DNA from 3 places in the Photobacterium sagamiensis genome. Region 3 is predicted to be linked to each of the others. Evidence: riboswitches for the same ligand, from Rfam matches in the RefSeq annotation. Region 3 holds a riboswitch; each other region holds the start of a gene.
What was found. A riboswitch is a leader RNA that binds a small molecule or an ion and turns the genes downstream of it on or off. The one in region 3 is predicted to bind lysine.

Region 1: it holds a riboswitch for lysine, as region 3 does, so the genes downstream of both, dapA (4-hydroxy-tetrahydrodipicolinate synthase) here and L4D76_RS16370 (Na+/H+ antiporter NhaC family protein) in region 3, are expected to answer to the same signal.
Region 2: it holds a riboswitch for lysine, as region 3 does, so the genes downstream of both, lysC (lysine-sensitive aspartokinase 3) here and L4D76_RS16370 (Na+/H+ antiporter NhaC family protein) in region 3, are expected to answer to the same signal.

What each region holds. Positions count from the first base shown of each region.
Region 1 covers NZ_JAKJSP010000056.1:29,365-33,571, reverse strand. Annotated here, with positions in the region: gene L4D76_RS23020 (DUF1800 domain-containing protein) at 1-1,088, opposite strand, end outside; lysine riboswitch at 1,441-1,611, shown strand; gene dapA (4-hydroxy-tetrahydrodipicolinate synthase) at 1,701-2,627, shown strand; gene L4D76_RS23010 (2,3,4,5-tetrahydropyridine-2,6-dicarboxylate N-succinyltransferase) at 2,612-3,382, shown strand; gene L4D76_RS23005 (PLP-dependent decarboxylase) at 3,382-4,207, shown strand, end outside.
Region 2 covers NZ_JAKJSP010000022.1:139,182-143,388, reverse strand. Annotated here, with positions in the region: gene metH (methionine synthase) at 1-431, shown strand, start outside; gene lysC (lysine-sensitive aspartokinase 3) at 486-1,865, opposite strand; lysine riboswitch at 1,981-2,167, opposite strand; gene L4D76_RS11440 (pyridoxal-phosphate-dependent aminotransferase family protein) at 2,416-3,534, shown strand; gene L4D76_RS11435 (PglL family O-oligosaccharyltransferase) at 3,634-4,207, opposite strand, start outside.
Region 3 covers NZ_JAKJSP010000032.1:79,759-83,965, forward strand. Annotated here, with positions in the region: gene L4D76_RS16360 (lytic murein transglycosylase) at 1-342, shown strand, start outside; gene L4D76_RS16365 (H-NS family histone-like protein) at 757-1,152, opposite strand; lysine riboswitch at 1,521-1,703, shown strand; gene L4D76_RS16370 (Na+/H+ antiporter NhaC family protein) at 1,802-3,397, shown strand; gene L4D76_RS16375 (thymidine kinase) at 3,576-4,154, shown strand.

The DNA of each region.
Region 1 (4,207 bases), on a different contig from region 3:
GCCATGAAAGGCGTTTGCCCAAGCCGATCTAACATATTTCTCATCTGCTTACCTGTTGGCTCCATTCCCACACTTCGTAATACGGCAAAAAACCACTCTTGTGGCGTTCTGAAGCGCACTGGCGTTTCAACCAAACAAGCAGGGTGATTGATGAGAATGTGATAAAGAGGCTTTAACTCACCTTTATGCTTTAGAAAAGCCGAAGATAGTTTCTCAACGAGATCTTGTTGACCATCCCCCGCAAAATGTAGCGCTAATTTTGCCGCAATATAGTTGGCTGTACTCAAATGCAAAGCCAAATCATTAAGGCAAGCTTCACCTTGTTTAATTCCAGCTTGTGGATATGACTTATTAAGTAACGAGATACTTCCCGGCTCATGCATAGAAAAGTTGAATGCAAAACCTGGTTGATTTTCATTGAAACTGACGGTCCAGCCTGTAATCGCTTTTGCTAAACTCGTGACATCTGTTTGCGAATACCCACCATTCACACCCAGTGTATGTAACTCCATTATCTCTCTGGCTAAATTTTCGTTTAATCCTTTGTTACGTTTTTTCCCGACTTTAGAATGCGGGCCGATAGATAAGTTATTGTCGAGAAATATTAACATCGCAGGATGCTTGATAGACCCCATCAGCATATCTTTAAAGTTCCCATTCCAATATTTCCGAACAATATCATTTTCAATGGTTGCCGCGAGCGGTCTAATCTTTCGCTTATCTACCGAGATCGCAAAGTGATTACTCCAAAATTGGATTAAACGCTCTTGGAAGTCTAATGGTGAGTGAAGTGTTTGTAGATTACGAGCATGGATTTGTTCATTATATTGCTGCTTGGAAAACGTATTTTCCTGCTGTTGTATCTTTTGTTTTTCAGCCTGCTTTTTTTTTGATTTTCGCCTTTTCTGCTGAAAATGTCCCATTTCAATAATAATATCATTGGTCGGAGTCAAGCCTGCAAGAGCATCATGTTTATACGGAACCGTTTCAACTTGTGCAGACAATGTATAAGATTGTAGTGAATTAGCTAAGGCCGCACCAAACCCGAATCGTTGTTGAGCTAAAATTATTCTTGAGTAATATTTCATAAATAGTCTAACTCTTATTTTTAATAAGATTATTTATAAGCATATCGTTAACTAGCCACAAATAATGTGAAGCTAACATTAAAAATACTAGCGAAGTATATAATTTGATGGCGGTTAAGGATTCATGCAATCAATAATTACATCAGATAGCTTTTCTATCGTTATCATTCTTCTTCTGATATAGAGCTTGATAGCGTATTTTGATTACCACCAAGAGCCAAAAGCCATTTGATAATTGGGAACGGTCCTCATTATCCATGACAGGCGATGAAAGTTGCTTTGCATAAATATTCACAATATTATTGACACTTATCCACGTTTGATGTTTGAATCAAGCCATCCCATATTTTATGGGATCAGAAGAGGTGCGTTAACCAGGTGATCTGTTCGAGGTATCCAAATACCCTCGACGGCAGATAAGGGGGATTAACGCCGAGGTAAGTTTGCGTTTGGAAGCAAGGCTTATCGGTTTCTGGGGCTGAATCCTCAGGACTGTCACCTATGGTGGAGAGCTTCTGGTGTTTGTGTTTTATCGCCCCACGTGGCTAATTGTCACTGGCGCCTTCGCAAAACCAAGCTCTCTGAACTGATATCAAAAAGTTCGGATGAGAGATGCCTAATCAAAATTCTATTCCCGCTGTCGGGAATGAACGCTTACAACAAACCACATTATGGACGGCGCTCATCACCCCGTTCCACTCCGATGAGTCTATTGACTTTGCGACCCTGATCCAACTAGCCAAAGAGCAAGATGCGGCCGGGAATGGGATCCTGATCCTCGGCAGTACCGGCGAAGCATTAGCAATGACACCGACGGAACAACAGGATGTGATCCGCCATATCTGTGCGCTGGATCTTTCTGTACCGCTCATGGTGGGTGTCGGCGGCTTCCAGCTGCAGCAACAAATGCAGTGGCTGGATTTTTTACAGGATTTTCCTGTCGATGCCCTGCTGATACCGGTTCCGCTTTACGCCAAGCCTGGTGCCGCTAGCCAGTTGAAGTGGTTTAACAGTCTGCTTGATGCCAGCAATTGGCCATGCATGATCTATAACGTACCTTCACGCACCGGTGTCGCCCTTAATGAGCAAACCTTGGGTTCACTCGAAAGTCATCCCAATACATGGGCAGTGAAAGAAGCCAGCGGAAGCATCGAAGCTTTCACCCGTTACCGCAACGCGGCTCCATCGCTACAGTTTTACTGTGGTGATGATGGCCTGCTGGTCGATTTTGTTGCTGCCGGTGCCTGCGGTCTGGTCTCTGTGGCCGCCAACGCCTGGCCTGAAGCCACTGCACACTATGTTCGCCAGAGCCTTAGCCAAACAGTTCCAAGCTTCAAGACCTTATGGCAACAAGCCAGCAACAGCTTATTCTGTGCCGCCAGCCCGATCCCGGTGAAAGCCCTGATGCAACATCAAGGTCGCCTCAATAACGCTGGACTGCGTCCCCCCCTATACATGGAAGAGATGCAAGAGTTAACCCCTGTTTTAAATGCCGATGCGGCAATATACCAATGGATGAAAACATGTCTGAATCAGTAGTAACCCCGGGCTGGAAGCTTTTACTTGATCAACTTGAGCGCGGCGAAATACGCACTGCAAACCAAGACCCAAAAGGTAACTGGCACGCCGATGCCGCTGTGAAACAGGGGATCTTAGCCGCTTTTCCAGCCGGAGAACTGATCAGCTTCGGACCTGAATACCCTGGCGCAGTTGACAAACATAACCTGTATCCACGTCAGTTTACGCCGGAAGAACAGGTTCGTCTGGTACCGGGGGGCTCAGCAGTTCGTCGCGGTGCTTATGTCGCACCGGGTGTTGTGATCATGCCGCCGGCCTACATTAATATCGGCGCTTATGTCGACAGCGGTACGATGGTAGACAGCCATGCTCTGGTCGGCTCTTGTGCCCAGATTGGCAAGAATGTCCACCTCTCTGCAGGTGTGCAGATTGGCGGTGTGCTTGAGCCTGTAGGTCAAACACCCGTGATCATCGAAGATGACGCCTTTATCGGTGCCGGTTGTGTGATCGTTGAAGGGATTGTTGTAAAAAAAGGGGCGGTACTGGCACCGGGTGTAACGCTGTCAGCTGCAGTAGCTGTTTATGATCTGATTAATGAATGCCAGTTGCCAAAAGGCGCACCGATCCCTGAAGGCGCGGTTGTTGTTCCAGGCAGCCGCCCGGCCAGCAGTGAGTGGGGCAAAAAGATGGGCCTGAGCGTACAGTGTCCGGTGATCATCAAATACCGCGATGACAGTAGCGATGCTTCACTGGTTCTGGAAGAGGCGCTTCGTTAATGGCACTGACTGAGCAAGTTCGCAAGGTACTACAACTCGCCAGCAAGCAACAACCTCATTCATTTTATGCCTATGATCTTGACGGTCTGGATCAGCACTTGGCAGGCCTTGAAAGTGCGCCGGCCAAGTTATGGTATGCCGTTAAAGCTAATCCGTTATCGGCCATCATCCAGGCTCTTGATGCCAGAGGCTTTGGCTTTGATGTCGCAAGCCTAGGCGAGTTAAAACAGGTATTGGCACAAGGCGTCGATCCATCACGTATTTTAAATACCGGCCCGGTAAAAACACCGGAGCACCTTGCCGAGTTTGTTGAGCGCGGCGTGCGTATATTTGTACTTGAAAGCCACCAGCAGGCAGATGATCTGGCCAAGATCGCCCGCGAAAAACAAATCCGTATTCAGGTGCTGCTACGGGTACAGCTTCCGTGGGCGAAAGATCCGGAAGAAAAGATGAATGTATTAGGGGGAAGTAACCCTACCCCGTTCGGGCTGACGCCTGAACAGTGGATGCCTGATACTTTCACTTTGCCTGATGAATTTGAGCTGTTGGGTGTGCATTGCTTCCAATGGGGCAATATCCTTTGTGCCGATACTCTGGTGCAAACCTGGCAGGCAGCTATGCCTAAACTTAACGCCCTGCTTGATGCCTGGCAAATACAAGAACCTGTCGTCGACTTAGGCGGCGGGCTTGGTATCCCTTATGCCGGACAACAGCAAGAGCTAGACTGGCAGCGGGTTTGCCAGGGGCTGGAACAGTTAAAATGCAAATTCCAGCTTGGCGAATGCTGGATGGAATTAGGCCGTTATGCGGTTGGCCCCTATGGTT
Region 2 (4,207 bases), on a different contig from region 3:
GCGATGATTACCACGCCATTATGATTCAGGCTGTGGCTGATCGCCTGGCAGAAGCATTTGCGGAGTGCTTGCATGAGACTGTCAGGAAAGAAATTTGGGGCTATGCGCCAGATGAAGCGCTTGCTAACGACGATCTGATCCGTGAAAAATATCAGGGTATTCGTCCGGCTCCGGGGTATCCGGCTTGTCCGGAACACACCGAAAAAGGTGAGATCTGGAAGTTGCTGGATCCAGAAGCGAATACCGGTATGACATTAACAGAGAGTTATGCCATGTGGCCTGGGGCGGCGGTCTCAGGTTGGTATTTCTCGCACCCGGATTCTCGCTTCTTTGCAGTGGCACAGATCCAGGAAGATCAGCGCGATAGTTATGCTGAGCGTAAAGGATGGGATTTAATTGAAGCCGAGAAATGGTTAGGCCCAAATCTCTAATGCGATGATGACAGAAGGCAAAGGCGCTCAGGTGAGCGCCTTTATTTTATTGTGTTATTCAAAGATCTCGCGATGGAGTTCTTTTACAACCGGTTTAGCATCTTGTTCTTTGACTAAGAAGCACAGGTTATGAGGGCTGGCACCGTAGCAAATCATTCTCAGGTTAAAGTCTTCCAGCGTATTGAAAACCTTGGAGACGGAACCTTTCGTATTGCTCATCTGATTGCCAATTAAGGCGACTAAGCAGAGATCCTGCTCGACCTCTACCCGGCATAACTTGGTAAGTTCTTCCAGTGCCCCCGGAGGTAGTTGTGGGGTACCGCCACTAGTATCGGTTTGATCCAGGGTCAATGAAACGCTGACTTCAGAAGTGGTGATCAAATCAACAGAGACTTTATGCTCAGCCAAAATCCTGAACACTTCAGCCAGGAAGCCATAAGCGTGGAACATATTGAGACTGGTTAGTGTCACCATAGTCTGATTACAGCGCAACGCCAAGGCGCGGAACAGAGGAGCAGCACTGACACTTTCCCGAATCCAGGTGCCACCCTGTTCCGGTGCTTTGGATGAGCCGACAAAGACAGGGATCTGTTGACGGATCGCTGGGCGTAAAGTCGACGGGTGCAAGATCTTAGCGCCGAAGTTGGCCATCTCATATGCTTCACTAAAGCTGATCTCTTTGATCGGTTTTGCTTTCGGCGCAATACGAGGATCGGTGGTGTACATACCTGGAATATCAGTCCAGATCTCCAGGGTTGCAGCATCAATCGCCTCTGCCATCAGGGCGGCACTGTAGTCGCTGCCTCCGCGGCCCAAAGTGGTGGTTTTACCTTCGGCATCAGAGCCAATGAAACCTTGTGAGACTACCACGTGATTGGTAAATAGTGGGGTGAGCTCTTGCTGTGATAACTGGCGGATCACTTCGGGGTGTGGAATTGCTCTGCCGAAATGGCTGTCTGTGCGCATGACATCGCGAATATCAAAGCGGACAGCATTGATCCCTTGCTCGATCATGATTTGGGTAAATAGGTGGGTGGAAAGCAGTTCACCATTTGCGACTAGCTGATCGGTTAACTCTGTCGAAGTGTGCAGTGCGGCTTGCTCCGCCAGAGTGGCAACCTGATCCAGTAAGTTGTTGACGGCTTCTAAAATCGGGCTTGGTTGTTGTAACTGGCTGATAACGGATTGATGAATGTCAGTCAGACGCGTCAGTAAGGCAAAGCGATGCTCTGAATCTGTCACACCGTTAGCCAGTTCAACCAGGATGTTGGTTACCCCGGAACAGGCGCTGATTAGCACCAAACGGGTTTGCGGGTTATTTTTGATAATCGTGGTGCTACGGCTCATCGCTGCAAAATCTGCAACGCTGGTACCACCGAATTTGGCCACCGTGAACGGTGGTGAAGTTGCTGAATTATGATTTACAAGGCTCAAGGTAAGTCTCCCGGTAACAATAAAAATATAATGAGGAAAAGGGAATTTACTCGGATAAATATTCCCAATATCTAATTGTCAGGAGAGCAGGCAGGCGAGACATACGAATAGCGCGACAACCAGAAGCTCTCCACCTTTTACTCATCAAAAATAAAAGGTGACAGCCAGAAGGATTCAACCTTCGAAGCCGATATTGCTGGTTCCCTGTCCAGCAATACCTCGGCGTTATTCCCCCTCTCTACACTGCTTCGGGGTGGGGCCCCGCAGCCTAGATACCTGGATAACGCTCCTCTTCTGTCTTTACCTGATGGCATACTTTCCATCAGGATGAACAAAACTTGTCCTTCATTGAATAGGATTTGTTGTTAGGTTGTCAATCTTTCTGTGGTTATTTATGCAAAATAAATGCAATTGATTGATAATAGTTTTCAACGAGACTTGCGACTTAGGGGAATTCCTTTAATACTCTGTAGCTGCATTAGTGTAATTATTCCCCCAACATATAATAAAACAGGGAATTGCTGACCTCTTACCTCAAGGAGAAACAATAATGACAATTGGGAGTTTTTATCCGCCGCAACGTACCCTTATGGGTCCCGGCCCATCAGATATTTATCCGCAAGTTTTACAAGCATTGAGCCGTCCGACAGTGGGTCATCTTGATCCCGTATTTATTGGCATGATGGATGAGTTGAAGCAACTGCTGCAATACGCATTTCAAACGGAGAACACCTTTACTATCGCCGTTTCCGCGCCAGGTAGTGCCGGGATGGAGGCATGCTTCGTTAATCTGGTTGAACCGGGTGATAAAGTCATTGTTTGTCGTAATGGTGTTTTTGGCGATCGTATGCGTGAAAATGTGGAGCGCTGTGGTGGTCAGGCTGTGCTGGTGGATAATAACTGGGGTGAGCCCGTCGCTCCGGTACTGGTCGAGCAGGCACTCGTTGCGCATCCGGACGCGAAAATTTTAGCTTTTGTTCATGCAGAAACGTCAACCGGTGCGTTAAGTGATGCTGAGACCCTAGCGCAGTTGGCGCGTCAGCACGATTGTCTGACGATTGTTGATGCCGTCACTTCCTTGGGGGGCGTTCCTCTGCGGGTGGATGAATGGCAACTGGATGCGGTGTACTCGGGAAGCCAGAAGTGCCTGTCTTGTGTACCGGGCCTATCGCCACTGACGTTTTCCCAGCGGGCCATAGATAAAATTCAGAGCCGCACTACACCAGTACAGAGTTGGTTCCTGGATCAAAGCTTAGTGCTGGGTTACTGGAGCGGGGAAGGGAAACGCAGCTATCACCATACCGCGCCGGTCAATAGTTTGTATGCGCTGCATGAAGCTTTGGTGTTGTTACAAAATGAAGGGCTGGAAAATGCATGGCAGCGACATAAAGATTTGCACCTTGAGTTACGTGAAGGGTTAGAAAAACTCGGGATTGAGTTTGTTGTAGATGAAGCCTCTCGTTTGCCACAACTTAATGCGGTATATATTCCCGAAGGGGTGGATGATGCGTTAGTGCGTCAGACCTTGCTTGAACGTTATAACCTGGAGATCGGCGCCGGTTTAGGTGCGTTAGCGGGCAAAACCTGGCGGATTGGTCTGATGGGGTATTCGGCAAGAAGTGAGAATGTTGCCTTATGCCTAAAAGCATTGGAAACGACGCTGAAATAATGAAAGGTTGAATTTCTGCCTGAATTCAATAAAAACGGCTACGCAGGTAGCCGTTTTTTATTGAATGCTGTTATGTCACAAGCTCAATTGTTACAGCCCTTACTTACCAGCCAGTAATGCCGCTGAAAGCTGGCTGCCCTGCGGCGCAGGTTTACTCTGTATCGCCGGTAATACCGACGAGATGGTGAAGTCATTGCCGGGGAACAAAAATTCAGCCTCTTGCTGGATCTGTCTGGCCTGCTCCTGTTGATCCAGCAGTTGATAGGCTGCGATCAAATTATGATATAGCGCCGGACGTGGCCAGCTGACCGCTTTCTGAGTTGCCCAGTGGATATATTCTTCAATTAAGTTCTCATTATGACTCGCGGCACCTAACTGCAACTGAGTGAGATGCAAATCCCAGTCAAAACGATTCTGCCACGCCCATGGGTTGTTCACCTGCATCAGGTAATCAACATTCACCGGCCGCGTAGTTTCGAATTTGGTCAGTAACCTGCCAGAATATAAGGTCGTTAACATAAAGCTGGTGACAAGAATTGGCATTAGCAGGGCACAGAATTTTACCGAGAGTACATAGCGCGCATGGTACTTATGGTATTTCGCCGTCAGGTTATCGACCCAGTAAATCAAGATGATAAAGGTTACCCAGTGCACCAGCGAATGGTAAAAGGGG
Region 3 (4,207 bases):
GAGGATGTTTTTGCCTCAGCGGCAAATTATCTGAAGATGTCGGGCTGGAATGATGAATATACCTGGGGAAGACAGGTTAAATTCCCGGCAGGAATAAGCGCATCATTTAAAGGTGTCGAAAAGGAAAAAGCGAGACCTTTAGATGAATGGCAGAAGCTAGGAGTCAGGAAAATAAATGGACAAGCCCTACCAAAGGTTAATATTGACGCATGGCTTATTCAACCTGATGATCAACGAGGGCGTGCATATCTGATTTATGGTAATTATCAAACCCTATTAAGCTGGAATCGTTCGCATTATTTTGCTTTAGCGGTGAGTCATCTCGCAGACCGAATTCGATAACCTTTGATTTTTTGATTTTAAAAAGAGATAGAGCCAGGCATTAATACCTGGCTCTTTTTCGTTGTGTCTGATCGTTTGTCAGCATGTTACCGTTTCTTCTTCATGAGATTTGTTGATGTAAAATTTTCTTTAATTTCAATATCATACGGTTGAGCTGATGAGTAGGAGTAGCCGTGTACGGATAAAATGTTTTTTATCTTGCTAAAAGCTTGTCAGCTCATTTCGCGGGGTTTTTAATGGCTATTATTAACATCATCAATGAGTATTGAGATTATTTGTGGCTGCGTGAATTGTCTGAGTGACAGGTGATTAACCCTAAAGTAGTAGTAGATAGTTATTAAATGAAAATGCTTTTACTGAATATAGAAAGCCCGGCGTGATAGCCGGGCTTTTATTCAACTGGTATACAGCCTATTAGATTTCGAAATCATCAATAGATTGACCGGCATCTAACGCTTTCTTCAATGAACTTGGTGTACGGCCTTGGCCTGTCCACGTTTTTTCTTCACCGTTTTCGTCGATGAATTTATATTTTGCTGGACGTGAAGCACGCTTAGCTTTTGGTGCTTTAGCTAGGCTAGAAAGTAATTCTTCTGGGTCGATACCATCAGCCAGAAGCATTTCACGGTAATGATCCAGCTTTTCGTTACGCTCATTTTCTTTAGCGATATCTTCCGCTTCAGATTCTTCACGTTCAGTAACGACTGTTTGTAGTTTTTCCAGAGCTTCTTGTAGTTGCTCAAGTGTATATTCGCGAGAAAGTGCGCGAAGGCTGCGAAGGTTTAATAGCGCTTTCATTACATCAGACATTTTTATTTCCTGTTAATTTCAAACTTGCCACATTAATAATAGCAGTCAAAAAGCAATATTTATCAATAATAATACTTTTATAGCGTCAGTGCCAAACAATTTATTTGTTTAATAATTAAATAATGTTCGTTTGTCGAATGAATTCTCAATTATGAAAAAATGTAATCACATTTTGGTTTGGAAATATCAACCAAAATGTGATTCATCGCTATATATAAATGTCCGCCATTTCATAATAATCGTATTCAAATTTGGATTTTGTGGTTAAAAACTCACCACTTCGGCAATATTATTCACTATTTGTGTGAAATCTTTCACTTTAAGTTGTTGCAAAAGAGTCGACATTCCGTAGAATGAACCATTCCTTGACTAAGGGTAGAGGCGCATTGTCTATAAGTAGCAAGCTGTAGGGTGATTCCGATGATAGTTTGCGAAAGGAGCCAATGCCGAAGTTAGAAAGGTTTATCAAGCCTTCTTGCTGGGGTTGTCACCAAATAGGGGCAACACTGCCATAGTATAAATTACATTAACTATGGAGCGCTACTGTGGGGTCGGGAGAGGTTTATCTTCTTTCCTTATACTCATCTAATCACGGTTATTCCCGTGTTCAGCAGTAGATCTCCGACCAATATCGGTTGTAGTAGAGATCATGAATATTGTAGATTTTTCCCATTCTTCCATTTCGCTTTTACCGCCTTTAGTGGCATTAGTATTGGCTGTCCTTACACGTAAAGTATTGGTTTCTTTAGGTGTTGGTGTCGTATTAGGCGCACTGTTATTAACCGATTTCTCTGCAGGGGCCACCGCAGATTACTTGTTAACAACAGTCAAAAGCGTATTCATCGAAGATGGTGCCATTAATAGCTGGAACATGAGTATCGTGGTATTCCTGGTTTTACTGGGAATGATGACGGCATTACTGACCTTATCGGGTGGTACACGCGCATTTGCCGAATGGGCACAAACCAAGATTAAAACTAAACGTGGTGCGAAGCTCCTGGCTGCATTTTTAGGTGTTTTCATTTTCGTTGATGACTATTTTAATAGCCTGGCGGTAGGTTCGATTTCTCGCCCGGTCACTGACCGCTTCTATGTTTCACGCGCTAAACTGGCTTATATTCTGGATTCAACGGCTGCACCTATGTGTGTATTAATGCCGGCATCCAGCTGGGGCGCTTATATCATTACCGTTATTGGTGGCATTCTGGTGTCACATGGTGTGACTGAATATTCAGCATTAAGTGCATTCTTGCAGCTGGCACCAATGAATTTCTATGCCGTATTTGCTCTGCTGATGGTTTTTGCTGTTGCTTGGTTCCAAATCGATGTTGGCGCCATGAAAAAGCATGAAGTAGAGGCAAGTCATGGTTATGGGTTCGATGAAGGTGATGATAACAGTCAGGCTAAAGATCTGAATGATGAGCTGGAAATCGAAGAAAGTGAGCATGGCCGTGTTGCTGATCTGGTTATGCCGATTGTGATTCTGATCCTCTCCACTTTCTTCTTTATGATTTATACGGGTTATCAGGCTCTGGAAGCGGATGGTATTGCGTTCAATATTCTGGGTGCTTTTGAAAATACCGATGTGGGTAAATCGCTATGTTACGGTGGTTTCTTTGGTTTGGTGTCGGCGCTTATTCCTGTCTTGCGTCAGAAAATCCCGATGGCTGAGGTCGTGAAAACATTGTGGATCGGTGCTAAATCGATGTTTGGTGCCATTCTGATCCTGTTGTTCGCCTGGAGTATCGGTAGCGTAATCGGCGATATGGCGACCGGAAAGTATTTGTCTACGCTGGTACAAGGCAATATTGACCCAACGATGCTACCCGTTATCCTGTTCTTGCTATCAGGTATTATGGCGTTCTCAACAGGAACTTCTTGGGGTACTTTTGGTATTATGTTACCGATTGCAGGTGATTTATCTGCCGCGACAGAGATTGCTTTGCTATTGCCGATGTTAAGTGCGGTTCTGGCAGGTTCGGTTTTCGGTGACCATTGTTCTCCGATTTCTGATACCACAATACTGTCTTCAACCGGTGCTCGTTGTCACCATATTGATCATGTATCGACTCAGCTACCTTACGCGCTTTCGGTCGCTTTGGTGTCGGCCATTGGTTTCTTGGTGCTGGGCATGACGGGTTCACTGGCAGTGTCATTTATGGCCGCAACCATCACATTTATTGTGGTTTGTGTAATGCTATCGTGGCTCTCTCGCCGCCCAATAGGTGCTACTGCAAACGTATAACAGATCCATAATCTGCGATGAAGCCTGCGATGTTTTCGCAGGCTTTTTTTTATCTTGCCAAGTGATTTTGAGTTAAAAGCGATGCATCTGCATTCCTTATTTTCTATGCGGGATCTCCTTTCATTTCCGTGCTAATTTCTGTAGCATTTCGGCAGTTTTTCAGTCTTTGGGGAGCCTCATGGCCCAGATGTATTTCTACTACTCAGCAATGAATGCGGGTAAATCGACGACATTATTACAATCATCTTTTAATTATCGCGAACGCGGTATGTTACCGGTGATCTTCACCGCGGCGATTGATAACCGATTTGGTCAGGGCAAGGTCAGCTCTCGGATCGGTTTACAAGAAGATGCGGAGTTATATACTCGCGAAGATGATCTCTGGGAAAAACTGCAAGCCTTGCACCGTGAATCCAAAATTGACTGCGTATTGATTGATGAGTGCCAGTTCCTGACAAAAGATCAGGTTTACCAGTTAACCGAAGTCGTCGATAAACTGCATGTGCCGGTATTATGTTACGGTCTTCGTAGTGATTTCCGTGGTGAGCTATTTGAAGGTAGCCGATATTTGCTTTCATGGGCCGATAAGCTGGTCGAGCTTAAGACGATTTGTCATTGTGGCCGTAAAGCAAATATGGTGATCCGTCAGGACGAGTCTGGTCAGGCCATTGCTGATGGTGATCAAGTTGAAATTGGCGGTAATGACCGTTATGTTTCCGTTTGTCGTAAACACTATAAAGAAGCATTGGGTCGTTAGAACAGGTTTCGGCTCAGGAAACAGGTTTGAATAAAAAAAGGAAGCGTAAGCTT